DNA from 3 places in the Halalkalibacter oceani genome. Region 2 is predicted to be linked to each of the others. Evidence: predicted binding sites of a transcription regulator. Region 2 holds the regulator's gene; each other region holds the start of a gene.

Region 1 (10,363 bases), on a different contig from region 2:
CTTCCTCAAATGTGTATTCCCCATAAAAATCAGCTATGTTTAAAGACGTATTATCTGCAGATTGATTAGAAGACCCACACCCCATTAAAAAGAAAATCATGATACTGTGCAAAATAATGTTAGCCATTCTTATCTCCCTTCTTCTTTCCCACTTTAGTATACTATATATGTACATCTACTTAAATTTTTACATTAATACGTAAATCTTATTTTATAGTAAATGCTCTCCCTTTTGTGATTTCTTATTAAATAAACCCGCCCTATTTAGTGAAAAACGTTCCCGTCAGCTTATCGATTAATTCTTTTTCCACAAGAAAATCGCGGATAGAAATTGCTGCGAAATACGAGGAGAAATCGAAATCAGCCAGTAAACAATCGTCATAAAGCAAACTGATCGTCAATTCCTTCTGCGGCGTGATGCCTTTTTCCAGTAGCCATTCTGCTACCTGCGTGTAAATCGTCTGTCCCTGTTCAGAAATTGAACTTTCCACAGCAAATTGCCCGGCCAGGCTTTGCCACCAGACGTTAAAGGAGTGATAAATATCCTCATATTCTTTTAACGTCCTCTCGCATTGAGCGAACAAGCGCTGATAAAATAAGCTTTTCTCTCTGAAAATTTCCAGGTCATTTATTGGATTTTCAGAAATCCGCCTTGCTACTTCACTCCACACCTCTCGATACCGCATTTCAAAGTCTTCTTGAAATTCACCTCTTGATGGCAGGTAGGGAAATTTCCATTCATCCTTATTTTGTTGGCGATTTAGAAAGATATTTTGGATATACACTAAAAAATTCAACGTATAACTGGCTTCTATTTTCATTAGCAACGTATTTTCCATATAAGCTCCCCTCTCCTTAAATTATTGCTGCAAATAGAGAGTTAATTCTACTTCTTTCTCAAAGAAAAAAATCCTGCTGGAACAGGATTTTTCAGACCGTAGACAAAACTTGTCTCTTTTGGGTTAGTGACACTGGAGGATATGTGTTTCTCCAGTGCCAGTCGATAATTTTTTTAGGTCCATGGCAGCAAAAACAAGCATCGCCTGCATCGAATTTTTTTCCAACCCTTTCAGGTTTGTCAAACGCACCCCATGCTTTTGTTTCTGCAAAGACACGTGCAATCGTTGCTTTCCGTCTTACATAGATCTCTCTCTTTACGGTCAAGCAACCCCCTTTTTTCCCCTTAGGCAAAGCGGACGGGGTGGGAGGGCCGACTCCTGCAGGAGGAGAGGGCAGGTTGAAATCCACCGGCCGGGCCGGTTAGTTCAACGCCCTCCTGCGGAAAGCGTGCCCCCCATCCCGGGAGCGGGTTCGAAGCTCTGGATCGTGACAAATCCTTCTACCAAAAAATCCTGCTGTAACAGGATTTTTCTCAGTGTATTAAATGTCACCACGGCAGCAAAAGCCGGATGCCGCCGATGCCTGCCAGAACCATGATGATCAGGTTGAAATTTTTCTGCGGGATATAGGGCAGTGCTTTGATGCCGATCAACGAACCGAGCAGAATGATCGGAATAAACCATAAATAAAAGAGAAACGTTTCTCCAGTAATTAAATCGAGATTCACGTACAGCGGCACTTTAATCAAATTAACCGCTAAAAAGAACCACGCGCCAGTGCCGATAAAGACGTTCTTCGGCAAAGCGAGCGCCAATAAAAAAATAGCCATCACGGGCCCGGCTGCGTTTCCTATCATTGTTGTAAAACCGGCCAAAGTTCCCATTACGCCGATAAACAGCTTCGATTGCGGTATATTCGTTAGCCATTTCGCCCCAGCTTTTGCCCGGTATATTTGCAAACTAACCATACTAATGATAATAAGTCCTAAAATAATTTCAATCGGTCTGCTTACGGTGACAAAAAATAATAGCACGTAGCCGGCGGCCAGACCTCCGAGAACCCAAGGCAGCATTCGCAGCAACGTTTTCCAGTGGACCGTATGACGATAATAGGCGACCGCAATCAAATCAGCGGTAATCAGCATCGGCAGACTGATTCCAATTGAATCGCGCGCCGGAAAAATCGAAGCCATTGTCGCGACAACGAGAATCGTTAACGCCGGCAGGCCCGTTTTGGCAATCCCAATAAAGATGGCACAGATGCCGACAAGGACAATCTGAAACCAGCTCAACTCTAACATACAACTCTCCCTCTCCTTCTCTCCTCTTCACAACCTCTACCAGTATACCACTACATTATTCATGAGACTCGCTAAACATGTCGAAAACATGACTCTAGCAGTCGATTTTCGCCTGAATTTGCTCTTTTCTTTTTCGTTTTCTCTTTATTTCGTAAAAATTTGAGCAACCCACTTGAAAGTCAAAAAAGGTCAAAGTATAATATAGTCAAAGATAGTCAAAGTCAAACTAATTCAAGGAGGGTCTATCAGATGAAATGTCAACATTGCAACCAACGTGAGGCAACCGTAAATGTGAGATTTCAATTGAATCAAGATGTTCACCAGCTCCTTTTATGCCATACATGCTATCAATCGTTACAAGCCGGCTCAAAGATTCCTTCCGGATTTGGAGGCGGGTTTTCGCCAATGTCGTTTGATGAATTGTTTAAACAATTCGGCGGAGCACACCCAACCGGAAATGAAGGAGCTGCGGCTGTTCAGCAAGGAGGACGCGGCGGTGGCGGCTTTTTGGATCAATATGGCCGTAATCTGACACAAGCGGCAAAAGCCGGCCTGCTCGATCCGGTAGTCGGCCGCGATGATGAGGTCGCGCGCGTGATTGAAATTTTAAATCGCCGCAACAAAAATAACCCGGTGTTAATCGGCGAACCAGGCGTCGGAAAAACAGCGATTATCGAAGGCTTGGCGTTAAACATTCATGAAGGGACCGTCCCATCCAAGCTTAAGAACAAAGAGGTTTATTTGCTTGATGTCGCTTCGCTCGTCGCCAACACGGGCATTCGCGGTCAATTTGAAGAGCGGATGCAGCAGCTGATTGCCGAGCTGCAAAGCCGCAAAAACATTATTTTATTTATCGATGAAATTCATTTACTCGTCGGCGCCGGCTCAGCGGAAGGTTCAATGGATGCCGGAAACATTCTCAAGCCGGCTCTCGCCCGCGGTGAGCTGCAGGTCGTCGGGGCGACAACGTTAAAAGAATACCGCGCAATCGAGAAGGATGCCGCGCTGGAACGCCGCTTCCAGCCCGTTAAGGTCGACGAACCGACAGCGGAACAGGCCATTGAGATTTTACAAGGATTAAAGGAAAAATACGAAGCTTATCATAACGTTCAGTATACGGATGACGCCTTGGCAGCCTGCGTCAACCTGTCAGACCGCTACATTCAGGATCGCTTTTTGCCAGATAAAGCAATTGACCTGCTGGATGAAGCAGGCTCAAAGAAAAATTTAGAAGCTGGTGTGACAAGCAGCGATGAAATTGAAAAGCGGTTGGCCGAACTGGAGCATGAAAAGAAAAAAGCGCTTCAGGACGAAAATTATGAAGCAGCCGCCAAGCTGCGTGACGAGGAGGCCGCGCTTGAAGCCCGTCTTCAGTCAAAAGAAGATGTGAAAGCTGCGATTGAGGTTGCGGATATTGAAGCGATCATCGCCAAGAAAACCGGTATTCCGGTCGGAAAATTGCAGGCCGATGACTCGGCAAAGCTTAAGCATTTAGCGGAAAACCTCAGCAAAAAGGTCATTGGGCAAAAGGAAGCTGTCGAAAAAGTCGCCAAGGCGATCCGCCGTTCCCGGGCAGGGCTGAAAGCAAAGCACCGGCCGATCGGTTCCTTCCTTTTTGTCGGACCTACCGGCGTCGGGAAAACAGAGCTGACAAAGTCATTGGCGGAAGAATTGTTCGGCTCGAAGGAGGCGCTTGTCCGTCTTGATATGAGTGAGTATATGGAAAAGCACGCCGTCTCGAAATTAATCGGCTCCCCTCCTGGCTATGTCGGCCATGAAGAAGCCGGGCAATTAACCGAGAAAGTGCGCCGCAATCCGTATTCCATCATTCTTCTCGACGAAATTGAAAAGGCGCATCCCGATGTCCAGCATATGTTTTTGCAAATTTTGGAGGATGGCCGCCTGACAGACAGCCAGGGACGCACGGTCAGCTTCAAGGATACCGTCATTATTATGACAAGCAATGCCGGGATCACGGACAAAAAAATCACCGTCGGCTTCGGCGCGACCGATGCCGTCAAGCAAACTTCCGTGCTTGATTCGCTCTCCGCTTACTTCAAGCCGGAATTCTTAAATCGCTTTGACGCGATCATTGAATTCAATCATCTGAACAAAGAAGAGCTTGTCCAGATTGTTGATCTGATGCTGAATGAACTTCAGCAAAGCCTTGCTGAACAGCAGATTTCCTTATCCGTTTCAACCGAAGCGAAGGAAAAGCTGGTCGAGCTCGGCTACCACCAGGCGTTCGGCGCACGTCCACTGAGACGCGCGATTCAGGACCAGCTCGAAGACAGAATCACCGACCTCGTGCTCGAAGAAGAGACGATTCACGCTATTGATGTAACCGTGAAAGATGGAGAGATTTATGTAGCCGCTGCTACGTAAGCTGTAGCAGCTGTTTCTCTCCTTTTTGGCAAAACAAGTAGAGGCAGACTCAAAAGGAATTTTTCCGATTGCGTCTGCCTTTTTTGCTGCCGGGGAGCGCTTTACGCCTCCGCCACGGCCCCGTTAAGATCCTCGGCTGAGGTCGCGACCTCAAAGCTTGCTTTTTCAATTTCCATGACGGCCATCATCAGCTCTTCCATCTTCTCCTTCACATTGCCAAGAGTCCGGCCGCTTTGATCGATCGAGCGCACGATGTCCTGATACATTTCCTGCATATTTTCGGATGCGTTCAATCCTGTCAAGACAGCTCCTTCCACTTGCTGCAAGGAATCAATTACTAGTCCAGTCAATTGGTTGGAGTTCTCGATTAATGTTTGAATTTGTCCGATGGAATTTTTCGTCTGCTCGGCCAGTTTTCTCACTTCGTCGGCCACAACGGCGAAGCCTTTACCATGTTCGCCGGCACGGGCCGCTTCGATTGCCGAATTTAGCGCCAGCAAATTGGTTTGGTCGGCAATTCCTTTCACGAGTGTAATGACATTCGTAATTTCTGTCGTCGAGGAACTAAGCTGGCCGATCGCTTTATTCATATCCTCCGTGTATTTTTCAATTGAACGAATCTTTTCGAGCATCGCCCGGAGTGTATTCTCTCCCTCCACGCTCTTTGATGTAGCTGTCATAAATGTTGCATTGCTTTCACCGGTTTTGTCATTAATCGCCGCCAGGTTCGTAGTTAGCACTTTGGTTGCGGCCTGTGTTTCTTCAGCCAGAGCGACCAGGCCTTCACTGACGATTAAAATTTTGTTGCGCAAGTCTTTTTTCCCTTCGTCGTAGCGCCCGTGAATTTTGGCCACCGTCTCCTTCTCATACGCTTCCAATACGATTTGCTGTTCAAAGCTTAGCAGCTTGTTCATAGCTGAGATGATCGTATAACGCTCCGTTTCGATCTCCACTTCTTTGCTAATGAGAGAAAATAGCGCCTGCTGTAAATTTTGGAACGCGCCCATGTACCAGGCCGGCTGTAACCCGATCCGATAGTGGATTTGAGCGACTCGTACTCTCTTTTCAAGAAAGGCTTGATCGATTCGGCAATGAAACAATTCTATCAAATGCAGTTGCAACGTTTTTTCCAGTTTGGCAACCTCTGTATGCTGCTCAATCATCTCTCTTAATTCATTTGTTTGCAGCATTTTTTCGTAAAACGTCTTTACTAACCTCCCGCTATGCTGCTCGATTAACGGCTTTACTTGTTTTATCGCTTTTAAATCCTCCTCTGTTAATTGAATCATCGCCAGCTTGTCCTGCATGCTTTCATCTTCGATCTCAATAAGGACATCAACTTGATGATTATTGAGCCACCTTTTTGGCTTGTTGTTTCTTTTCCTGCTTCCAAACAAATTCACTTTTCTCTCTCCTTCGTTTGGCCGGTTGCGCTACTCACTCCAACTCTCCCAAAGCGCCCATTTCCAGAAGAATCTTCATTGCTCCCAAGTTATTTGTCTCAAGTATAAACGAAAAGAAAAAAGAAGATAACTCATTTTGTAAAATTCAGATTTATCCTGATTAGCACTGTGAAAACGGTTGAAATAGCGATGAAAGGAAACAAAATGCTCTGCTTGTCTGTTTAGATCATTTCGTAAGCAATCCACTTCGATAAAGCAGTTTGTCTAAATTTGAATTAATTCAAAAAATCGTCAAAAATTGGCGATCTTCATTGTTTTCCTAAAACCGATGTACTATTCTATTGGTAATAAATGATAATTTTCTAACAAATAAGATCGTAAAAAACGGAAGGAAGAGCGCTCAAGTGAAAAGCCCTCCTGAAAGAGCGGATACTAAAAGTCAGTTCAGGCGACTCGTTTACCTGGCAATGGCAGTTTTTCTTTTGCTAGTAGCAAGCATTGTCTGGTTTTCCATAATGAGAATTAATCAAGAAAAAGCGATTGAAGACGTCCAACTTTTCCAGCAAATCACAGGGCCGAACGTACACAGTGCCGGCTATCAAATCAGTGACAGCGGCCTCCTTAGAGGGACGATCACGTTCAAAAGGTATAAGGAAGTAGATGGAATACCAATGGATTGGGGAGACGATGTTGTTTCTTACAGCTTGTTCGGCGGGCTCAGACGGATCCGGGGCACTGTCTCCTCAATTCAATTGCCAGATCCCGTTACTGGGCAGAGAAGGGCTTATGATCCGGACAGCAAACAACGAATCATGGAATTTTACCGTCCCGACGTTTTCGATTACGAAGAAATCAAGAATGATCTGGCCCTTCTTCCTCAATTAGATCCGGACAGCAGCGCCGAAATGGCGCTTTCCTTCGACAGTGGCTATTCCGTCGAGGAAGCCAGCGCGATGATCCCTGACTCTGTTTCGCTTAAATGGTTTTGGGTCGATACCTATTCTGAGAATGACACGCAGCATCATAACGGCATCATCCTCCCTTCGTTTCCAAATTCAGCAAATGAAGTGTACGGCTTTCCGAATGATGCTAACAATCCATCAGCCAGTGCCAAACAGTTTATCGATGCGCTGAATTTGGGCTATGAAAAAAGCAATGGTCGCTATCACCGGGAGTTTAAGAGAATCTTTCATTATATAACGAAAGACAGCGAGACGGTAAATGTCGAGGATATTGAGATTTTTGGAGTCGTTGTAACCGGTTCTGCCGATGAGTTAGCATCATTGGCAGAGCTGCAGCAAGTGAGAGCTTCAAGTCTCGGCGTTATGAATAAAGGATATAATGGAAAGGATGATCTATGATCAAACTTATTCAATTGGAGCTTCGCAAGCTGAGATTTTCGATATGGGTTGGAGTTTGGATAGCGGTCCTGTTCAGTTGTCTTGCGATCCCCCCTGTCGTAAACGGCTATACGTATCATTACAATATCGAAGTATGGGAACAGTCCGGGGAGATCTTTAACGTCTTCTTTCCTTTATTTGCTGTCATTCCCGGGTGTTGGCTAATGTACGTTGAAAGAAAACATGGCTTTCTCTCCCATACTTTAACGAGAGTATCGAGAAAAACATACATCACGGTAAAATGGTTAGTGGTGTCATTGATTGGCGCTTTGATCGTTTTTCTCGTTTCCTTTACTGGATTGGTCGTCTGCCTATATGTGATGCCGGACGTTTCCGCGCCTGCTTATGAGGCCGTCATCCACCAGTTCGCCGGGTATTATTTTATTCATCACCCTTTCCTTTATGGTTTCGTTCTCAGTCTTTGGAAAGCATTTATCGGGTTTTTAATCGCCTCATTCGGATTCGTTCTCTCGCTCTATATTAACAACTTATTTATTATTTTAACCGGGCCTTTTGTTTATACGATTTTAGAAAACTTTACACTGGCGATTTTCGGTTTACCCTATTTTCGATTGGTAACTTCGTTTGAACCGAGCATTTTATCCGATGAGGTCGTGACATTTGATCGGTTATTAGTCGGTCCGGCGTTGCTGCTGCTTTTTATCCTCGGATTGATTGCTTATTTTACCTATGTGAAGAAAGAATCTATCTATCAAGTATAAGCTTGGACGGTATAAAGGAGTATCAACTGAACGATGACAGCCTTACTTACACAGTATATCGCTCGCTTTGTTTCTAAAAAGCTACTAATCGTATTCATTGTTTTTTCACTCTATTCGTTGTATCTAAAGGATTTAGCCGTCTCTTTTTCATTGTCCTATTGGGAATACATCATTATCTCTTTAAGTGATCATTATTATCTGTTGTATTTTATGATTATCAGCTTTCTTTATCTGTTATTTTCCCTCATGAACAATGATAACGAGGAATTGATTTGGATCAGGTCGAAAACGTTCCTACACTATTATCTTGCTCAATTGCTTTCGGTTTTTGTTCTGGCTGCTTTATTCGTCATGTTACATCTATTGCTCGCAGCCTTGCTTGGACTCGGCCTCCGCTTCCATCATCAGTTCACTCCTGCGGCATTACAGACAGACCTTTTTATTCTCGGCGACATCAGTCCTTATTTTCAAAGTCCCTTCCTGGCAATGATAGCGATTGTTTTCTATTTCATCTCCGGACTTACGTTTGTCGGCGCGGTTTTTTTATTTTTAAAGCAGCACGTAACGGTACATTTCATGATGGCCTTGTTTGCATTCTTTTATTTCCTGATGCTGGTTAGCATCCGAACAGAATGGGATCATCTTCTCCCTTTTCTGTTTCTCAACAATTATTTTATCCTGCATCATGGGATTGAAGTATTTAAAGGTCAGTATGGATCTTTCATCGTTGTGGAACTGATTGTGATGGTGATCATGCTTCTGGTCACAAAAAAATATTGGGATAAAAAGCTGCGATTCAGCTTGTCAACCATATTCAAGCACGGAAAAACGGATTTCTGGAATGCAACACTACTTTTTTCGCCTAAAAACCTGATTGTGATCAGTGTGCTTGTCATCGTCCCATTGATTTCATTTGTGATCAATCACGAGGCTCTCACCTTTTCCGATTTGCTTGTATTGCAGTTTTTCGGTCACGGGAGCGGTTATTTTTATTTGATCGATTTCATTCAGATGATTGTCTACAATGGTGTTCCGCTCTATTTGTTGTGCTATTTTCTCGAAAAAGAGGCTGCCGATCGAAGCTCACTCGTCACGATCCGCCTGACCTATAAAAAAACCTGGTTTCACTCGCTGATCCGTTCCGCTTGTCTATTTCTTTTTGTTTACATCGTGATGACCGTCTTATTCGTCGTTCTGCTTGCGCTATTGCTTGATTTACCATTCACCGGCTATCACCATATGTCCTTGCTGTTTACGGAAATGGGGGTCGAGGAAATCAATCTTATTTCCTTGCTTATGATCACTGTCAGCAGCAAATTGATGGAGCTGATTTTCAGCTTTTTCCTTATCCTGCTCGCATTCAGCTTAACCGGAACGGCCGTAGCCGGATTCGTTTTCATTCAGCTGTTGTACGTTCTTTCCTTACTTGCTGTGCCACCTTTGACCTATTTACCAGCCGGCCTTTCCTCCTTAGCAAGAATGCAGGAAATTATCGGTGGGCAAGGCATCGGCTATTCAACGATCATGGTGATCTTCACCGTGCTAACCGTTACTCTTTATGCCAGTTTGAAAAGTGGACTATATCAAAAAATGTTAGACAGAGGGGATTAAGATGGAGCCAGTCATTCAAGTAGACAATGTCACAAAAGGTTATAAAGGAAAGCGGATTTTACAAAACGTTGAGCTAAAGATCAACAAAGGGGAAACAGTCGGCATCGTCGGTCCGAACGGGAGCGGAAAATCGGTGCTTTTCAAGCTAATTGCCGGCTTTATCAGAGCGGATAGCGGAGACATTTTTATCCGCGGTGAAAAGCTCGGGGACAAATTTGACTTCCCGGATCAGATGGGCGTTTTGATTAATAATCCGGGCTTTATTACGCTATATAGCGGATTGAAAAATTTGCAGTTTTTAGCTGATCTCAATAAAAAGATCGATCAGCAAAAAATAATCGATACGCTTGAGTTAGTCGGTCTCGACCCCCATGATAAAACACGGGTCAGCCACTATTCGATGGGGATGCTGAAAAAGCTCGGAATCGCCCAGGCGATAATGGAGGACCAGGACATTCTTCTTTTTGATGAACCGTTCAATGCGCTCGATATCAAATCGTATAAGCATATGAAAAACGTGTTGAAAGACCTGCAACAAAACGGGCGGACGATTTTATTGACAAGCCATCAGCATCAGGACCTTGAAGAGCTTTGCGACAGCATCTACATGATTTCAGACACAAGGCTTCTGCCACTGACCGAAGAGATGAAGAAGGAATACTTGCATGAATAACCATTCCGGCCCGGCTCAGCCAGAGGGAA
Region 2 (10,363 bases):
CTGTTGAAAGAGCAAAGATGTGAAGAAGGTTGCTTGACGATTTATTTGAATACCGACCAATCAAACCAGGACCAGAAAAAAGGAGAATGGAAAATTCGTCTCAAAAATGGCTTGAAAAAACTTGAAGAATATATTCAAGTTAGTGACGACCGGTACCTGAATGACTATAGAAAAATAAAAAAACAGGTGACGAGCGCCGTGCATGATCTGCAAACAGAAATGCCAAGAAGTGTGGTTGTTATTGCTTCTGCTGATGGAAATTGGGTATTGAAAAAATTGAACGTCAATGTTGAAAATCAATTTCATTGGGAAAAGCACCCCGTCTTGGATCAGCTCTACCATATTCAAGAAACCTTCCCACGTTCAGGCGTAGTCCTGATTCAAAAGAAAGAGGTCACGATCATTGAGACAAGCCTAGCAGAAGTAGAAAGTGAAGTGAGCTATCAATGGGATGTCGAAGATGAAGATTGGAAACAATATGAGGGTCTTGCTTCCAGAGACAGAATGGCCTCTGGCGCGACGCATCGCGACCAAGTCGACCAACGCTTTGAAGCGAATCAGGCAAGGTGGTATAAGCAGCTGGCGGCGATCGTTCAAAAACAAGCAAAAAAACAGAGCTGGAGCAAATTATATTTAGTCGGGCCCCCGGAATTATTGCAGGAATTTGAACAGCATATTACTTATAAGCATATTGATAGAGTAAAGAAAAATTTCACCAATGTGAAGCCGCACGAAGTGGTCAGTGAAGTACTGGCTTCTTAACATAGGACAGCGTAGAGGATGACCCCCACTGTTTTTCAACGTGGCGTTATCCTCTATCGTCGTTAAAAAAGTCGATACATACACGAAACAACTGTTATCAATCGAAGAGGAATGGCTATACTAATAAAAAGCAGATAAGTTGCACTTTTTGGAAAGAACGATTATAATGTTTTTAAAGTCAAAGATAGTCAAAGTCAAAAATGGGAAGGGGGACACTCTATGAGGAATATATCCGATCTCATTGAAGAATATCTGAAAGCGACAATAAAAAAAAGTGGAGACGACTTGCTGGAAATTAAACGGAGCGAAATTGCCAAAAAGTTTCAATGTGTACCTTCACAAATCAATTATGTGATTCAAACACGATTTACTGTTGAAAAAGGATATTTAGTAGAAAGTAAACGAGGTGGTGGCGGATATATTCGGATCATTAAAATCAGTCCCCATGACCATGTTGATTTGTTTGATCAAATGATTGATATTATCGGTCAGAAGGTCGATCAAAATACGGCCGAGAATATTATTATCCGCTTATATGAGGAACAGGCTGTAACAAAGCGCGAAGCTACGTTGATGATCAGTGCCGTTGACCGGATGCATTATCAGGCGAATGTTTCTCATCGCGATGAGGTGCGTGCCAATATTTTAAAGGCGATGCTAAAAACGTTAAAGTATAAAGAAGCATAGCAGGGAGGGGGAAAAAATGCTTTGTCAGGAATGTAATCAACGAAAAGCGAGCCTTCATTTCACAAAAATTATCAATGGCGAGAAGACGGAGTTCCACATATGTGAGCAATGTGCGAAGGAAAAAGGAGAGCAGTTTCCTGGTACAAACAGCTTTTCCATCCATCAATTGTTATCAGGACTTTTGCATTTTGAGCAGCCGTTACAAACAGGGCAAGGCCAGGTTCAAAGTGTGCGGGAACTTGTATGCGACAAGTGTGAAATGACCTATGAGCAGTTCACCCGCGTTGGGCGTTTTGGCTGTGCCCATTGTTACAAGAGCTTTGAAGCGAAGCTTGATCCGATTTTAAAACGGGTCCACAGCGGAAATCAGGCTCATGCCGGCAAAATTCCGCAGCGAATTGGCGGCGGCATTCAATTACAGCGAAAAATTGACGCCCTGAAGCAGGAGCTTAAGCAATATATTGAAAAAGAAGAGTTTGAAAAAGCAGCTGAACTTCGTGATGAAATCCGTGCATTAGAACAACGAAATGATAAAAAGGAGGGATAGTAAGAGATGTCACTCCAAGATTTTATTTCCGAAGCGCTCAGCCCATGGACGAAGAAAGCCGGACCTGACTCAGATATCGTCTTAAGCAGCCGCATTAGACTTGCGAGAAATCTGGAGGAATATAAATTTCCTCTTCTTGCCTCGATGGAAGAATCCTATGCAGTTTCGAAGCATATCGGTGAGGCTCTGACTCAACAGGAGTTTCAGGAAGTCGGCCCGCTTGAACTCGTCCGGATGGATGAATTAAAGACGAATGAAAAACGTGTCCTCGTGGAGAAGCATTTAATCAGTCCGCATTTGGCCGACCAATCAAAGTATGGAGCCGTGTTGCTGGATAAAGAGGAAGCCGTCAGCATTATGGTCAATGAGGAAGATCACTTACGCATTCAATGCTTATGGCCGGGATTTCAGCTTGAGAAAGGGCTTCAGACGGCCAATGCGATTGATGATTGGATAGAAGGGTTATTGACATATGCTTTTGACGAGAAGCGCGGCTACTTGACAAGCTGCCCGACGAATGTCGGTACGGGATTACGGGCATCGGTGATGATGCATTTACCGGCGCTTGCGATGACGCAGCAATTAAACCGGATTTTGCCCGCTATTAATCAATTAGGGCTTGTTGTTAGAGGAATTTACGGTGAAGGTAGCGAAGCATTAGGTAATCTCTTTCAAATATCGAACCAGATTACGCTTGGAAAATCTGAAGAAGATATCGTCGAGGACTTGCGTGGAGTCGTGCTGCAATTAATTCAGCAGGAGCGAGCTGCGCGCAATATGCTGCTTGATCATTCCCGCCTGCAGCTGGAGGATCGGGTCAGCCGCTCGTACGGCATTCTGTGCCACAGCCGCTTAATCGAGTCAAAAGAGGCGACCCAGCGATTATCAGATGTTAGACTGGGAATTGACTTAGGGTTGATTCAAGGGCTGAGCGCGACGATTTTGAATGAGCTGATGATCTTAACCCAGCCTGGCTTTCTCCAGCAATATGCCGGGGATGTCCTATCTTCAAACCAGCGTGATGAAAGAAGAGCTACATTAATCAGAGAGAGAATGAAACTGGAACAGGAAAAACACGATTAATCCATGGAGGTGAACGTCAATGATGTTTGGACGTTTTACAGAACGAGCACAGAAGGTATTGGCATTAGCTCAAGAAGAGGCTGTTCGATTAGGCCATAATAATATTGGTACTGAGCATATTTTGTTAGGCTTGATCCGTGAAGGAGAAGGGATTGCCGCGAAGGCCCTTCAGGCGCTCAGTCTTGGTTCCGATAAGATTCAAAATGAAGTAGAATCGTTAATCGGCAAAGGCCAGGAAGGTTCAAAAACGATTCATTACACGCCACGGGCGAAAAAAGTGATTGAGCTTTCAATGGATGAAGCGAGAAAGCTTGGTCATTCGTATGTTGGAACAGAGCACATTCTTCTTGGATTAATTCGTGAAGGAGAAGGCGTTGCTGCCCGGGTGCTTAACAATCTCGGAGTCAGCCTTAATAAAGCGCGTCAGCAAGTCTTGCAGCTTTTAGGAAGCAATGAAGTTGGCAGCTCATCGCAACAGAGCGGGGGCAACAGCCATGCCAATACTCCTACATTGGATAGTCTGGCCCGTGATCTAACAGCGGTTGCTCGCGAAGAAGCGCTTGATCCCGTGATCGGACGAAGCAAGGAAATCGAACGTGTCATTCAAGTGTTAAGCCGACGGACGAAAAACAACCCGGTATTAATTGGTGAGCCGGGCGTCGGGAAAACGGCGATTGCCGAAGGGCTTGCATTGGCGATTATCGCCAACGAAGTACCGGAAACATTGCGCAACAAGCGCGTCATGACACTTGATATGGGAACGGTCGTTGCCGGTACTAAGTACCGCGGTGAATTCGAGGATCGGCTGAAAAAAGTCATGGATGAAATCCGTCAGGCCGGGAATGTCATCCTCTTTATTGACGAACTGCACACCTTAATTGGAGCAGGTGGAGCCGAGGGTGCGATTGATGCGTCAAATATTTTAAAGCCGTCGCTAGCCAGAGGTGAGCTGCAATGTATCGGGGCAACCACACTGGATGAATATCGTAAATATATTGAAAAAGATGCAGCACTTGAGCGCCGCTTCCAGCCGATTCAGGTAAATGAGCCGACGCTTGAGGAGTCGATTCAAATTTTAAAAGGGCTGCGTGACCGTTATGAAGCACATCACCGTGTCACGATTACCGATGATGCGATCGAAGAAGCGGTTAAACTGTCAGATCGCTATATCTCTGACCGCTTTCTCCCCGATAAAGCGATTGATTTAATTGATGAGGCGGGATCAAAAGTCCGGTTGCGTTCTTACACAGCGCCGCCGAATTTGAAAGAGCTTGAAGGACGCTTGGAAGAAACCCGTAAAGAAAAAGATGCGGCTGTCCAAAGTCAGGAATTTGAGAAGGCGGCATCGCTAAGGGATTCCGAACAGAGACTTCGCGAAGAACTGGAAGAAATGAAGAATGAATGGAAGAAGCAGCAGGGACAAGAAAATACAGAGGTTACGGTTGACGATATTGCCCAGGTTGTCGCCAGCTGGACTGGAATTCCGGTTTCAAAACTGGCTGAAGAAGAAACAGACCGTCTGTTGAAAATGGAAGAAATTCTTCATGAGCGCGTCGTCGGTCAGGAGGAAGCTGTTAAATCGATTTCCAAGGCGGTTCGTCGGGCTCGTGCCGGACTAAAGGATCCGAAACGTCCTATTGGCTCCTTTATTTTCCTCGGACCGACCGGGGTGGGGAAGACGGAATTGGCTCGTGCCGTTGCCGAGACGCTATTCGGTGATGAAGATTCCGTCATTCGGATTGATATGTCCGAGTATATGGAGAAGCATGCGACAAGCCGACTCGTCGGCTCCCCTCCTGGTTATGTCGGTCATGAGGAAGGCGGCCAGCTGACGGAAAAAGTCCGCCGTAAGCCGTACTCCGTCATTCTTTTAGATGAAATTGAAAAGGCGCACCCGGAAGTGTTTAATATTTTGCTACAGGTGCTTGAGGATGGCCGTTTGACTGATTCGAAAGGAAGAACCGTCGACTTCCGCAATACAGCGATTATTATGACGTCAAATGTCGGGGCCAGCACATTGCGTAAAAATAAATTCCTTGGCTTTACGACAGGAACGGATGGCCAGGAATACACCGATATGAAGGATAAAGTGATGGAAGAGTTAAAGCGGAGCTTCCGTCCTGAGTTTCTAAACCGTATCGATGAAATTATCGTCTTCCATGCTTTAGAGAAGAAGCATGTCCGGGAAATTATTACGCTGATGGCCGAGCAGCTTAAAGTTCGCTTAGCTGAGCAGGGGATTGAGTTTGAGTTAACAGAAGCCGCCAAGGATAAAATTACCGACATTGGCTATGATCCGGAATATGGCGCGCGGCCATTACGCCGTGCCCTGCAGAAGCAGGTGGAGGATCGTCTTTCCGAAGAGCTCTTAAAAGGAACGATCGTTAAAGGGCAGAAAGCGTTAATTGACGTCAAAGACGGCGAGTTGACGGTTATCACCCGCGAGAATCTCCAAGTGTAAATATAGATTCGCTTATGACTCGAGATAAGGGCTAATAAGCAAGAAAAGCCGAGGGAGAGGCATAATCCCTTGGCTTTTCACCATACATATAGGAGAAACCCTCCCTTGGCTGATATTTCTGCTACAATGAAAGAAGGAAGCATCGTGTACTAGGAGGGCAAGAAGATGGCCAAACGAAAAACAAAATTTGTCTGCCAGGAATGTGGATATGAATCGGCTAAATGGATGGGCAAATGTCCCAGCTGTCAAAGCTGGAACACCATGGTGGAGGAATTTGAACAGTCGGCGCGCCAGGCAAGTCGAAGCTATGTGACTTCCACTGCAACAGGAAACACAAAGCCGCAATCGATCATCTCCATTAAGAGCGACATGGAGACGCGAATCGGGACGAAGATGAAGGAGCTTGACCGGGTACTCGGAGGCGGGGTCGTTCCAGGCTCACTCGTGCTCGTTGGCGGAGACCCGGGCATCGGGAAATCGACTTTGCTGCTTCAGCTTTCGGCAAAGCTGGCAGAAACGGGACAACGGGTGCTCTACATCTCGGGGGAAGAATCAGTGAAACAGACGAAGCTGCGCGCTGACCGGTTGAACTTATCATCGCAGGAGCTGTATGTGTTAGCAGAAACTGATATCGCGTTAATTGAGCGGGCGATTGACGAGGTACAGCCTGTTTTAGTCGTCATCGACTCCATTCAAACTGTCTATCAGGAGGAAATCACGTCAGCGCCGGGAAGTGTGGCCCAGGTGCGGGAATGTACGGCGGCTTTCATGAGAATGGCAAAGACAAGAGGGATCGCGATTTTTATCGTCGGCCATGTTACGAAGCAAGGCTCGATCGCCGGGCCGAAGCTGCTTGAGCATATGGTTGATTCCGTGCTTTACTTTGAAGGTGAACGCCATCACACGTATCGAATTTTGCGCGCTGTAAAAAATAGATTTGGGTCGACAAATGAAATGGGCATTTTTGAAATGAAGGAACTGGGACTGGCGGAAGTCGTCAATCCGTCGGAAATTTTCTTGGAGGAACGGTCCCAGGGGGCGGCCGGTTCGATCGTCGTTGCTTCGATGGAAGGCACGAGACCCGTTCTCGTCGAGCTGCAGGCACTAATTTCACCGACGAGCTTCGGAAATCCAAGAAGGATGGCGACAGGGATTGACCATAACCGGGTATCGCTGTTAATGGCTGTCCTTGAAAAGCGGGTCGGGCTTTTGTTGCAAAACCAGGATGCGTATTTAAACGTTGCCGGCGGGATTCGCCTCGATGAGCCGGCAATTGATTTAGCGATCGCGATCAGCATCGCCTCGAGCTTTCGAAATCAAATTACGAGTCCGACCGATGTCGTCATCGGCGAAATCGGGCTGACAGGGGAAATTAGACGGGTGTCGCGGATTGAACAGCGGGTGCATGAAGCAGCGAAGCTCGGTTTCCAGAGAGCGGTTATTCCAGCACGGAACCTTAGTGGCTGGACTTATCCTGAAGGGATGAAGGTCGTTGGTGTATCGACATTGGAAGAGGCACTACAGGTTGGAATAGGAGGATCATAAATGAGTGAGGAGCAGAGAAGAAATGAATTCATTCAAAGCGTATTAAAGCTGGTCGCGCCGGGAACGCCGCTGCGCGCCGGGATTGACAATGTCCTGAGGGCGAAGACGGGCGGCCTTATTGTCATTGGCTACCACAATGATATGCCGTCGATTGTCGACGGGGGCTTTTTTATCAATTGCGACTTTTCTCCGGCCTACCTTTATGAGCTGGCGAAAATGGATGGGGCGATTATTTTAAGCGATGACGGCAAGAAGATTTTATATGCGAATACGCAGTTAGTCCCGAATAATGGGATTCCATCAAATGAAACGGGCATCCGCCACCGTACCGCAGAGCGTGTCGCTAAGCAGACGGGGAATTTAGTCGTTTCGATTTCGCAGCGGCGTAATGTAATCACGTTGTATCAAGGTGATTACCGCTATTCTTTAAAGGATATCGGCGTGATTTTAACGAAGGCGAATCAGGCGATTCAAACATTGGAAAAATACCGTGCTGTGCTGGACCAGGGCATTACCAATTTAGGGGCGCTCGAATTTGAACAGCTCGTGACGTTTCATGAGGTTACCCAGGTCATCCACCGCGTACAGATGGTCCTGCGGATTAAGCGGGAGATTTTAAACTATGTGAATGAGCTCGGGGATGAAGGTCGGCTGATTACGATGCAATTAAGCGAGCTTGTCGCTGATACTGAAAAAGAAGCCGTTTGGCTCTTGAAGGATTATGTTAAGGACCGCAAGCAAGACGTCAACGAAATTCTGAAGGAACTGACGAAGCTGCAGGCGGAGGAACTGCTTGATGAACACGAGATCGTTAAGGCGCTCGGTTACGGGAAAAACATTAATATTCAGGAACAGTCTGTTTCACCGCGTGGATACAGGATCCTTAATCGAATTCCGAGGCTCCCATCGGCCATCATTGAAAATCTGATCGAAAAGTATGACGACTTAACGAGCATTATGTTCGCCAGTACCGAAGAATTGGATGAAGTAGAAGGAATTGGAGAAGCGAGGGCGAAATTGATAAAGGACGGATTAACGCGGATTCAGGAGCAATTGTTCGTTGACCGCCATATTTAGCCGCACTCTTATTGGTTGACTTTTCATTTGAAAAAAAGTACAATAAAAAATTAAAAAAATCAAGAGAAAAAGCGGGTTAAGGCGTTTAAAAAGTATAGAATAATCTTGGAATTTTATGTGAAATCCAGTTTGATAGGTTTTGATATCGAGAACTTGTCTATAATAATAAAAGGAGGTGAATATGGATGTTAAAAGGGATTGTTCAACTTTTCTTCGTTCTTGTAGGAGGAACATTAGGTTTTCTATTCATCCCAGAACTTATCCATATCTTAAATATTGGTAATGTTCCTTCGTGGTTAGACAGTTCTTACGCAGGAGCAGTTATCGGAGCAGTTATCTTATTTATTTCCACTTTTTGGTTGGCTGATTATATTGTCAATGTGATGAAGCTGTTGGAGGAGACGATTGTCCGCGCACCGATTCCCGACGTTTTATTCGGCACAATGGGATTGATTATTGGACTTATTGTCGCCTATTTAATTGGGATCCCATTAAATGCGATTAACATCCCGGTTGTGAGCACGGTCCTCCCGATCTTCGTGACGATTTTTCTTGGCTATTTCGGCTTTCAAATCGGCTTTAAAAAGCGTGATGAGCTGATGAATTTGACGATGCTCACCCGCGGCCTCGGCAAAAAGAAGGAAGAAGAGGAAGCTGATCTGAAAAAGGGAAAACAGCTCAAAATTCTCGATACGAGCGTCATTATCGACGGTCGCATTGCCGATATTTGCAAAACGGGTTTCCTGGAGGGGACATTGGTCATTCCTGAATTTGTGCTGGAAGAACTTCAGCACATTGCAGACTCCTCTGATGTGCTGAAGCGTAACCGCGGTCGACGTGGATTGGATATTCTGAATAAAATTCAAAAAGAACTTCCGGTCAATGTTGAAATCTATGAAGGTGACTTTGAGGATATTTCCGAGGTTGACAGCAAGCTTGTGAAGCTTGCAAAAATCTCTTCGGGTATGGTTGTAACGAATGATTTTAACTTAAATAAAGTATGCGAGCTCCAAGGGGTAGCGGTTTTAAATATTAATGATTTGGCCAACGCGGTAAAGCCCGTTGTGCTTCCGGGCGAAGAACTTAATGTGCAAGTAATCAAGGACGGAAAAGAACAGCACCAGGGTGTTGCCTATTTAGACGATGGAACGATGATTGTTGTCGAAGGGGGACGTGATTATATCGGCAAGCATCTCGATGTAGTGGTAACGAGTGTTCTGCAAACGAGTGCGGGCCGGATGATCTTTGCAAAGCCAAAGCTGTTGGAAAAAGCATTATAATGACACCGTAGCGCTTGCCTTCTTTTTTATAAGAGGAGGGAGGCGCTTCTCTTTTGGCTTGTCAGGGATGTCCAAACCGGCTCTCCTTTTCTCGAAAGATCAGCAAGCATCCTAAATGTTCCGGTTGATTCGGGGGAGATACTTGCAGCGTTTTTCCTGTTTGATACGTTCCTTCTAAGAAAATATATGTAATCGGAAGAGGAACATGCTAAAATAAGAACGATTATGACAGGAGAGAAGAGCATGAAGTACAGTGTAATTATCCCGGCGGCTGGTCAGGGGAAACGAATGAAGGCCGGTAAGAATAAGCAATTTTTAAAGCTGCAGGGCGAGGAAATCATCGTTCATACCGTGCGCTTGTTTGAAAAGGACCCGAATTGCCGTCGCATTGTTGTCGTGGCCAATGCAGAGGAAGTGGCGTTGATGAGGACGATGATGGATAAGAGTCATTTTGAAAAAGTAACGGTCACAGCCGGCGGGGAGGAACGACAGGATAGCGTCCGCAATGGATTGCAGAGCCTGCTGGAAGACGGGATTATTCTCGTCCATGACGGAGCCCGTCCGTTTGTTGAACAAAAGGTGATAGATGAACTTGTTGAGCAGGCAGGAGAGAGAGGGGCGGCTATCGCCGCCGTCCGGGTGAAGGATACAATAAAACGAGTCGAAGGCGACAGCGTCGTGGAAACGTTAAAGCGCGATGAGCTTTGGGCGGTGCAAACGCCACAGGCTTTCCAGGCAGCGCTGTTACGAGAAGCCCATGCAAAGGCCGAGCAGGCAGGGTTTACAGCTACCGATGATGCGAGTCTGATTGAATGGCTCGGTCAGACGGTCGTGATTGTAGAAGGGAGCTATCATAATCTCAAGCTGACAACGCCGGAGGATATGACAGTAGCTCAATTGATAAGCGAGGAAAGGGAGCGA
Region 3 (10,363 bases), on a different contig from region 2:
CTGTATTCTGATCGCCTGCGCCGCTTCTGCGGAAAACTGTTCAGCTACCACTTGACGAATATAGCGGCACACTTCATTCGCATCATCAGCAGAGGACGATTTCCCGGTACCGATCGCCCAGATTGGCTCATAAGCAATCACCGTTTGTTTGATTTGCTCCTCATTGAGACCGTCTAGGCCAGCCTCTACTTGAGATTTGACAACGTCATTTGTTTTTCCTGCTTCACGTTCGGCATCCGTCTCGCCGCAGCACATAATCGGAGTCAGCTGATGGGCAAAAGCGGCTTTCACCTTTTTATTGACGGTTTCATCCGTTTCCGCAAACATTTCACGCCGCTCCGAGTGGCCGATAATGACATAGTCGACATTCATATCAGCCAAAGCGACAGGGCTGATTTCTCCTGTGAACGCGCCGCTTTCTTCAAAGTGGACATTTTGTGCACCGACTTTTAAATCCGTTCCAGCTGCTTCCTTCACCAGGCTTTCTAAAAAAAGGGCCGGCGCACAGACGACTGCATCAACCGCTGCTGCTGAAGGAATGCTTTCTTTTACTTCCTGCACAAATTGCTTTGCTTCGCCGAGCGTTTTGTTCATTTTCCAGTTTCCTGCAATAATTGCTTTACGCATTATTTCACCTCTTTTAATTCTTTCCTGCTTATTTATCCGTTAATGCGACAACACCTGGAAGCTGCTTGCCTTCCATAAATTCCAATGACGCACCGCCACCTGTGGAAATGTGGCTCATTTTATCAGCAAGCTTAAACTTTTCCACCGCGGCGGCTGAATCGCCACCGCCGATAACCGAATACGTGTCCGTGCTCGCCGCAAGCGCCTCAGCAACACCTTTCGTTCCTTTTGCAAATGAGTCAAGCTCAAAGACGCCCATCGGGCCATTCCAAATGACGAGCTTCGACTGTTCGATGACCTTACGATATGTATCAATCGTTTTCGGCCCGATATCCAATGCTTCCCAATCGGCGGGAATGGAATCGATATCCACCACTTTTTTGTTCGCATCATCTGAAAAATCATCGGCTACGGTGACATCAAGCGGTAAATGAAACTGTACCCCGTTCGCCTTCGCTTTTTCCATAAATGATGCGGCAAGGTCAATTTTATCTTCTTCCAGCAACGATTTTCCGACTTCATGGCCGCACGCTTTCACAAATGTATAAGCAAGACCGCCGCCGATGATCAAATTGTCGACTTTATCAAGCAAATGATCAATCACGCCAATTTTATCTTTCACTTTAGCTCCGCCGATAATTGCGGTAAATGGCCGCTCCGGATCGGACAGCGCTTTGCCAAGCACATCCAGCTCCTTTTCCATTAAAAATCCAGCCGCCGCCTGAAGATGATGAGCAATCCCTTCTGTCGAAGCATGAGCCCGGTGTGCCGCGCCAAACGCGTCATTGACATACAGGTCCGCCAGTTCGGCAAAGGCTTTTGCCAGTTCAGGATCGTTTTTCTCTTCTCCCGGGTAAAAGCGGACGTTCTCAAGAAGAGCGACTTCGCCGTCCTGTAACGCCGCTGCCGCTTCCTGCGCAACCGGTCCATAAGCTTCCGTAACCATCTTAACGTCTTTTCCAAGCAATTCTCCCAAGCGTGTGGCGACAGGGGCAAGCCGCAGTTCTTCCACCACTTCTCCTTTTGGACGACCAAGATGCGAGGCGAGCAAAACCCGCGCTCCTTGTCCGATTAAGTATTCGATCGTCGGAAGGGCAGCCCGGATCCGGGTTTCATCTGTAATGACCCCATCTTTCATCGGGACGTTAAAGTCTACTCGGCAGAAGACCTTTTTTCCTTTCAGTTCCAAATCATGCAACGTTATTTTGTTCAAGCCGCTAACCTCCTTATTCACCAAAACATTCTACAAACAGCGGAAAAAGAGAGGCAGAATTATTTTTCTCCTCTCTGCATCCGTCTACTTGATTATAGACCTTGCTTCGCCATATATTCAACAAGATCAATCACGCGGTGTGAATAGCCTGATTCGTTATCATACCAAGAGATGACCTTGACCATGTTACCTTCCATCACCATCGTGGAAAGAGCATCGATTGTCGAAGATGCCGGATTGCCATTGTAGTCCCCTGAAACAAGCGGCTCTTCACTGTAAGCAAGAATGCCTTTTAACGGACCTTCCGCAGCTGCCTGGAATGCGGCGTTAACTTCTTCCACTGTCACATCCTGATTCAGTTCCGCTACTAAATCAACTAGTGAAACGTTAGGCGTCGGTACACGCATGGCACCGCCATTCAGCTTTCCTTTAAGCTCAGGCAATACGAGAGCAACGGCTTTCGCAGCGCCTGTCGTCGTTGGAATAATATTTTCCGCTGCGGCACGCGCACGACGGTAGTCTTTATGCGGCAAATCAAGAATTTGCTGGTCATTCGTATACGAGTGAACAGTTGTCATCATGCCGCGCTTGATGCCAAATTTATCATTAAGTACTTTCGCAAACGGCGCAAGGCAGTTTGTTGTACAAGAAGCATTAGAAATGACATGGTGGCTGGCCGCATCATATTTTTCTTCATTTACTCCCATAACAATTGTAATATCTTCATCGGAAGCCGGTGCAGAAATAATGACCTTCTTCGCTCCTGCTTCAATATGTTTTGCCGCATCAGCCCGCTTCGTGAAGAAGCCTGTCGATTCAACAACAATTTCCACTCCGCGCTCATTCCAGGCAAGCTTAGCCGGGTCGCGTTCAGCAGAAACGTTGATTTCCTGCCCGTTCACAATTAACGCATTTTCCTGCACCGACACGTCAGCGTCGAGCTTTCCGTGTACAGAATCATACTTTAACAAGTGAGCTAGCATCTTCGCATCGGTTAAATCATTGATCGCCACTACTTCTACATTCGGGTTTTTCAACGCTGCACGGAAGACATTACGACCAATCCGGCCGAAACCATTAATTCCAATTTTTGTTGTCATCTTACATTCCTCCTAAAAGTTTAAGGCTACTCAGTTTATTTTCGGTGCTGGAAAGTCAATTGCCATTCCATCCACCTTCTACAGTTCATCCGCATGCATCAGACAGTTTCCAGCCATGCTATAGGAAGCCCTGTATTCTTCATTCATTCCCCGGGACACGTAGCAGTGATCTGGCTGCTGCTTCATCTGTAATGAGGACATCGCTCGGCCGGTACTTCATATAAGCCGCAATCGCTTCTGCCTTTGAACGCCCACCGGCAACAGAGATGACATATTTGTGCTCACCTAAATCATCCAGCTGGAGACCGATCGTTCGTTGCTTATGAATCGGCTGACCGGCCCGGTTAAAGTAGTAGCCAAATGCTTCTGCTACCGCCTCTTCCCGTTTCAGCTTATCGATAAACGAACCGGAAGAATCCCGACGCTCCGCCATCATTTGAGCATCACCGATGCCGTGGATAACCGTGCTAGCAGACTTTATCAGCTTTAGGATATCCTGCACGGACGGTTCTAATACAAGCGATGTATACGCCTCTTCACTTAGCTGATCAGGCACATGCAGCAGGCGGTACTGCGCCTTGGCGCGGCTCGCAAACTCGGCACTGATCGTATTGGCCTGATTCTCAACCTGTTCACCAAGCCCGCCACGAGCCGGCACAAACACAACTTCACGCGTTTGCGTATCGGGCGTCATCATTTCCGCGACGGCCGCCAATGTTGTCCCTCCCATTACGGCAACGACATCCTTTGGCCTTAGCCTTGCTTTTAATTCGCCGATACAGGCCCGCCCCATTTCACGCTTCACCCAGGAATCCTCGTCGCTATCTCCGGCGACAACAAGCACCTGCTTTACGCCGAGCTGTTGGGAAAGGCTCACTTCCAAATGCCTTAATCCTAAAAGCTCCTTCATCACATCTTCAAGCTGACTGAAAAGCTGCTCGCCTTCTTCGGTCACACTCATTCCCGAGGTCGCAAAGTGCACAAGGCCCTGCTCTTTCAGAAACGTTACCTCGCCTCTTAGCACCCGCTCTGATAGCTGAAGATTTGTAGATAGACTGCGCCTTCCAATTGGTTGCATCAGCTTAATATAATGGAGAATCCGATAGCGCTTTACCATCACATCAAGCAGATCCGGCAATAATTTCTTTTGGATATCCAATAATCCTTGCATCTGCCACACTCCTAGTTGGACATAATATGTCCCTCATAGACTTTTTCTGTCCCGATATAGCCAAAAAAAGACCAGATCCTTATCTACGCTTTTATTTTAACAAGGATAAGGTCAGGCGACAAGTTATATTTCACTCGAATTTTTTTAAGAAAAGCGCGCAGCGTTTTTCTTAGCTTCCTTCCCTTTCAAGCAAACGCTTCCTTACCTTCTCCTTTGAAATCTGGCCAAAATCGACTTCTTCGGCTCCAATCCGGACGACCGGGATCATAATTTGATACTTTTCCAACAACTGATCGTCCTGATAAATATCAATAATTGTCAGCGTAAACGGAATGTCCCGCTTCAGCTCCTCCAGCACCGTCTCTGCTTTATCACAAAGCGGGCAATCCGTTTTAGACAACAGCTCTACCTCTAGCATCCGTCCTGATCTCCCTTTTTATTCATTTACTCAAAACGCTTTCGTTTAGATGAAGACGGAATTCCCAGCTCATCACGGTATTTGGCGATTGCTCTTCTGGAAACCGTTATCCCTTCCTGCGCTTTAAGCTCCGCTACTATTTTAGCATCTGAAAGCGGCTTTTGCTTATTTTCTTTCGCAATTAATTGCTTCATATGCTCTTTAATCGATTGGCTCGACGCGCTGTCGCCGACGCTTGTTTTCACGGCGGAGGAGAATAGAGCTTTCAGTTCAATGACTCCCCGCGGCGTTTCCGCATATTTATTCGTAGTCGCCCGGCTCACCGTTGATTCATGCACGCCAATTTCGTCGGCGATTTGCTTTAACGTCAATGGCTTCAGCACACCATTATACAGAAAATACTCAACCTGGTGCCTCGCGATCGCCTCACCAACTTTGATAATCGTCTGCTGCCGCTGCTGAATGCTTCGGATCAGCCAGTGTACTTGCTGCACCTTTTCCTTCGCGTATTCTGAAGCGGTTCGATCCTTTGAGCTGAGCAACAATCGTTCATAGTGGGTATTGAGACGAATCGTTGGAATAAGCTCATCATTAAGCTGAACATGGAGCCGGTCCTGTTCTCGGAAAATTTTGATTTCTGGCGTCACAAATGGAATCGGTTCTGCACTAAATTGCAAGCCTGGTCTTGGATCAAGTGTTCGGATCAGGTCATTGACCTTCTGGATATCATGTAATGTTACATGAAGGGCAAGCGAGACGTCTTTCCATTTTCGCCTGGCGAATTCGTCCATATACAGCTCGACGATTTTTTCAGCTAACGGTTGACGCTTCGGCAGCCGCTCCAGCTGCAGCAGCAGACATTCCTGCAAATTTCTCGCGCCGACCCCGGCCGGCTCAAAACGTTGCAGAATCTCCAGCAATTCTTCTCCTTGTTCAACGGTTATTTGCGCCTCTTGACAAATTTCTTCAAAAGGCCGTGAAAAATAACCATCCTCTCTTAAACTATAAATAAAATAAGTAATTAGCTTCTTCGTTTGGTGAGATAGGCGCAACTCGGTGAGTTGGGCGAGTAAATGATCATTTAAACTTCTGCGGTCGATGACGGCATAATCAAGCGGTGACATTCTTTCCTCGCGGCCTGATTGCTCATAGACCGGGTAGGCGTGCACATCAGAAAACTCTTCTTTCACCACTTTTTCATCAGGCTGCTCCTGCACGTCCAGTAACGGGTTTTCAAGCGCCTGCTCCTGAAGGAACGCCGTCAGGTCCGCGGCTGAATATTGCAATAAACGAATCGCCTGACTCAACTCCTGAGTCATCACGAGGCTTGTTGACTGCTGCTGAAAAAGTCCAAATTCCATGCCAAACCTCCTCCCGTTTTTATTATAGCACATTTTCCAACGAAAGCGTTTTCTTATCAATATGCAATACATCTTCCGACGATGCGTGAACCGCTTGGCTGTTTTTTAGTTTTTGTATTCGGAACGTTTGCTGTTTGAGAAATTCAAAAAACGGATAACATGAAAGGAGGGTTTATTTAGCTTGATAGGGAATAGTTATGAAGAAAAGAAGTGTTCTCATTTGACCTTCTTTGACCATTTAGGTATGATGTACATAGAAGTTGCACATGATGATCAAACATTAAGGAGGAACTAGTAATGAACTTAATCCCAACAGTTATTGAACAGACGAACCGCGGAGAGCGTGCTTATGACATCTATTCCCGCTTATTAAAAGATCGTATTATTATGCTTGGAAGCGGAATCGACGATAATGTCGCCAACTCGATTGTCGCCCAGCTCCTGTTCTTACAGGCCGAGGATCCTGAAAAAGATATTTCGCTTTACATTAACAGCCCAGGCGGCTCGATCACAGCCGGAATGGCGATTTATGATACGATGCAATACATTAAGCCTGATGTATCTACAATTTGTATCGGAATGGCCGCTTCAATGGGTGCTTTCCTGCTTGCCGCCGGCCAGAAAGGTAAACGCTTTGCGCTGCCTAACAGTGAAATTATGATTCACCAGCCATTAGGCGGTACACAAGGTCAAGCGTCCGATATTGAAATTCACGCCCGCCGCATTATCGAAATGCGCGAAAAACTTAACCAGATTCTTTCTGAGCGTACGGGTCAACCGATTGAAGTCATCGAGAAGGATACGGACCGCGACAACTTCATGATCGCTGAAAAAGCAAAAGAATACGGCTTGATCGACCAGGTCATCCCGGCAACAACAAAATAATTCAAAAAGGGAAGTTCCGAGTGCGGAACTTCCCTTTTTGATTAGTAGTCAGGGCTTGACTCTTCGACCTCGCTGCTTACGGCTGATCTCAAAAGGAAAAGCACCTTTTGAGTTTCCTTTTCCTCTTCTTCAGCCGATTCAAGGCTGGCAGCGGTTTCGTTCTTCGCTCAGCACGCAGGAAAGAAACCCGCTTTCCTGCGTGCTTCAAAACCCTTGCGAAGACGACTCTCGCTGCTTACGGCCGATCTCAAAAGGAAAATCACCTTTTGAGATCAGCCTTGCAGAAGTTCCGCCGGGATGGTGGTGAGGTCGATGCCCCAGACGAGTGGGACTAAATAATAGACGCTGGCAACAATTAGGGCCGAGCCGACGAGGTTGATGATGAAGCCGGTCCGCGCCATTTCGATTATTCTCAGCTTTCCGGTTCCGAAGATGATCGCATTCGGCGGTGTTCCGACGGGCAGCATAAACGCACAGTTGGCCGCCATCGCACATGGAATCATCAGCGCGAATGGATGAATATTTAACGCGAGAGCCAATGCTGCCACGACAGGGAGAATCATCGTTGCCGTTGCTGTGTTGGACGTGATTTCCGTCATAAACATAATTAGCAACGTCGCCGCTGTAATAATAACGATTAAGTGCAGGCCATCAAGCACGGTCAGCTGTTCACCCATCCAGTCTGATAACCCGGTCTCCCTGAACCCAGATGCAATGGCGAGCCCTCCGCCAAACAGGAGCAGCACTCCCCACGGAATATCGCGTGAATCTTTCCACGATAAGAGGCGCCCTCCGCTTAAGCGGGTTGGAATCGTAAAGAGCAAGACCGCAGCAAGGACGGCGATCATCCCGTCCGAAAGGCCTGGAATCACATAAATTCCGCCTTCCGACCAGAGAAAACTGCGTGAAATCCACATAAAAGCCGCAAAGATAAAGACAGCGCTGACCATTTGTTCTTCATATTTAATTTTGCCAAGCTTCTGTCTTTCCTGTTGAATTAATTCTTTTCCGCCAGGCAGCTGAGTCAGCTTCACTTTAAAAGCGGATTTGCTTAAATAGAGCCAAGTGAAAATAAGCATGACAATGACGACCGGAACAGCAAATAACATCCACGTTGCAAATGAAAGCGTTATCCCAAACAGCTGCTCTAATTGACCGGCAAGGATGATATTCGGCGGTGTGCCGATTAACGTACCGAGTCCGCCAATCGTTCCAGCGTAGCCGATACTGAAAATAAGCGACTTCTCAAATTTCGGCAGTTCTTTTTCATCCGGCTTCCCTTTCAGGACATCGGCGACCTGGGCTGTGATCGCCAGGCCCATCGGAATCATCATCATGACGGCAGCCGTGTTCGAGACCCACATCGACAAAAATCCGGTCGCGACCATAAAGCCAAGCAAAATCCGTTGTGTGCTCGTGCCGATGACGGCGATAATAAACAGAGCCATCCGTTTATGAAGATTCCATTTCTCCATCGCCGTAGCGATAAAGAAACCACCAAGAAATAAGAAAATGATGTCATCACCGTAGGAAGACGCTACTGCATTGCCCTCCATCGCTCCCATAATCGGCAATAAAATTAACGGTAATAAGGACGTAGCCGGAATTGGAATCGCTTCTGTAATCCACCATGTTGCAATCCAAAGCGTAACGGCGAGAACAGCCTTCCCTTCAGGCGCCAACCCTTCCGGATGAAAAAACAGCATCGTGACAAGAAACAAAGCAGGACCAAGCAAAAGACCGATAAGCTGCGCCTGCGAGTACGGACGCGACGGCTTTTCCGAAGGGGGACGCGGCTCCCTTCCGCCGAGAGACTCATCCGTGCCTCCCTGTCCGGCCGCCGCCGCATTGCTGCCCGCATGTTTATGCAAAGCAAATATGTTTAACAGGTTTTTCGTACGTTGATGTTGTTTCCAAAGATTTTCCCATGTTGACGTAAGCAAATTGTTCATTCTTATCTCCCTTTCATGAAATCGCTTACAGTTATTTTCTTAAATCTTACAACTTTTGTATAGTTTTTTTAACTAAATGAAATCAGATTGTTCCAACACTTTTTTTCCACTTTCAGCAAGGCGGTATTGCTGAAGCGGGCGACCGAAGCTGTGATAGACGACATCCTTTTGAATCCAGTTCTGCTGCTCGAAGTAGCGCAAGTATTTACGCAAGGACACATGGGAAACGCCTATCATGTCGCTTAGTTCAGTTGCCGACTTCCAGCCCTCCTGCGCTGCCATCGCCTGCAAAATCCGGATACATGTTTCCTTCGTAATGCCTTTCGGAAGAACATAGCTGCTTTTCGGCTGTCCCGGCTGACGCGGATAAAAGAAACGGTCAACCTCTTCCTGCCGGAAATGAGCAGAAGACACGGCCATCTCATCCTTGTAATGCAGCAGCGCTTCCTGAAAGCGCTCAAATGTGAACGGTTTGATTAAGTAGTCGATGACGCCGTAACGGTAGCCTGTCTGCACAGATTGCTGGTCATTCGCTGATGTGATCAGAATGACATCGACATTCACATTTTGCGCTCTGATTTTTTTCAAGAGATCGAGGCCGTTTTGGTCATGAATATAAATGTCAAGTAAGACAAGATCGACTTCCGGCTTCTTGACCAGCTGCTCACCCTCTTCAATTGTTGAGGCGCTGCCAAGCCATGAAAAGCCATCAACCTTTTCAACATATTTACGGTGAAATTTAGCGACAAGTGGATCATCTTCAACGGCTACAATTTTAATCATGCTGCTCATCCCCTGTTTTCTGATTATGTGACGTGATTGGCAGGCTGACGCGAAAGGTCGTTCCGACTCCCGGTTCTGAAGCGACATGATAATTGCCGGCTGCCGCCTGGATCGCCTTGATCATGATCGACAGTCCGTATCCTCTGTTCATTCCCTTCGTCGAGACTCCTTTTTCCAGCAGCACAGGCAGGCTCTCCTGCGGAAAGCCGCGACCATTGTCCCGAAGCTGATAAACCATTTCTCCGTTTTCAACTTCAAATGTCAGCTCAACTTGCTTCTCCTCTTGGCCAACCATCGCTTCGACCGCGTTTTCAAGGCTGTTTCCTATAATGGTAATCCAGCGGTCAACCATCACGGGATCGTCCAGTGTCGGCCACTTTCTCGCTCCACGCAGCTCGATGCTAATATTGGCACGCTCCAGCCGCTCCATTTGACTGAATACAAAGCCGGCAATCGCCACATCGTCAATATGGGCCGAGATCCGCCCTGTTTCCTTCTGGTAATTTTGCGACAAATGTTCAACATATTCTTTCAACTCATCATAGGATTCCGTATAAACCATCGCGCTAATAATATGAAGCTTATTCATAAATTCATGTGTCTGCATCCTTAACGTATGAGCGTAGGACTCTACCCCGGAGAGCTGCTTCATCACCGCATCAAGCTCATTGCGGTCACGGAAAGTGACCAATGCACCGACGCATTCCCCGTCGACAATTACCGGCACCGAGCTCGTCATCATGTCAAACTGCCCGAGCTGAACAACCTGATCGTAGACGGCTTCCTTGTTTATAATTTGCGGCTCAAGGGTAAGAGCGGGCCACACCCTACTGATCGGCTCTCCCGTCAAGCT

The links. Region 2 encodes CtsR, which represses protease genes until heat stress. Its sites were predicted from a motif close to ATGGTCAATAAAGGTCAAACA; they were not measured.
Region 1: ABMB67_RS16630 (ATP-dependent Clp protease ATP-binding subunit) is a predicted target of CtsR. The motif match lies at 2,316-2,336, and genes of this name have one in related genera.
Region 3: clpP (ATP-dependent Clp endopeptidase proteolytic subunit ClpP) is a predicted target of CtsR. The motif match lies at 6,108-6,128, and genes of this name have one in related genera.

Annotation. Positions count from the first base shown of each region.
Region 1 is NZ_JBEPKD010000017.1:73,771-84,133, reverse strand. It holds gene ABMB67_RS16650 (hypothetical protein) at 1-127, opposite strand, end outside; gene ABMB67_RS16645 (hypothetical protein) at 261-839, opposite strand; partial or broken gene ABMB67_RS16640 (transposase) at 931-1,152, opposite strand; gene ABMB67_RS16635 (sulfite exporter TauE/SafE family protein) at 1,388-2,140, opposite strand; gene ABMB67_RS16630 (ATP-dependent Clp protease ATP-binding subunit) at 2,390-4,525, shown strand; gene ABMB67_RS16625 (protoglobin domain-containing protein) at 4,627-5,928, opposite strand; cyclic di-GMP riboswitch class II at 5,939-6,023, opposite strand; gene ABMB67_RS16620 (anti sigma factor C-terminal domain-containing protein) at 6,333-7,289, shown strand; gene ABMB67_RS16615 (hypothetical protein) at 7,286-8,050, shown strand; gene ABMB67_RS16610 (hypothetical protein) at 8,084-9,661, shown strand; gene ABMB67_RS16605 (ABC transporter ATP-binding protein) at 9,663-10,334, shown strand.
Region 2 is NZ_JBEPKD010000044.1:2,364-12,726, reverse strand. It holds gene ABMB67_RS22780 (VLRF1 family aeRF1-type release factor) at 1-762, shown strand, start outside; gene ABMB67_RS22775 (CtsR family transcriptional regulator) at 982-1,449, shown strand; gene mcsA (protein-arginine kinase activator protein McsA) at 1,466-1,996, shown strand; gene mcsB (protein-arginine kinase McsB) at 2,003-3,079, shown strand; gene clpC (ATP-dependent protease ATP-binding subunit ClpC) at 3,099-5,540, shown strand; gene radA (DNA repair protein RadA) at 5,706-7,085, shown strand; gene disA (DNA integrity scanning diadenylate cyclase DisA) at 7,086-8,162, shown strand; gene ABMB67_RS22745 (PIN/TRAM domain-containing protein) at 8,348-9,442, shown strand; gene ispD (2-C-methyl-D-erythritol 4-phosphate cytidylyltransferase) at 9,686-10,363, shown strand, end outside.
Region 3 is NZ_JBEPKD010000021.1:39,075-49,437, reverse strand. It holds gene tpiA (triose-phosphate isomerase) at 1-627, opposite strand, end outside; gene ABMB67_RS18040 (phosphoglycerate kinase) at 656-1,840, opposite strand; gene gap (type I glyceraldehyde-3-phosphate dehydrogenase) at 1,933-2,940, opposite strand; gene ABMB67_RS18030 (sugar-binding transcriptional regulator) at 3,080-4,111, opposite strand; gene ABMB67_RS18025 (glutaredoxin family protein) at 4,281-4,529, opposite strand; gene rpoN (RNA polymerase factor sigma-54) at 4,556-5,890, opposite strand; gene clpP (ATP-dependent Clp endopeptidase proteolytic subunit ClpP) at 6,188-6,775, shown strand; gene ABMB67_RS18010 (SLC13 family permease) at 7,048-8,727, opposite strand; gene ABMB67_RS18005 (response regulator) at 8,800-9,510, opposite strand; gene ABMB67_RS18000 (ATP-binding protein) at 9,503-10,363, opposite strand, start outside.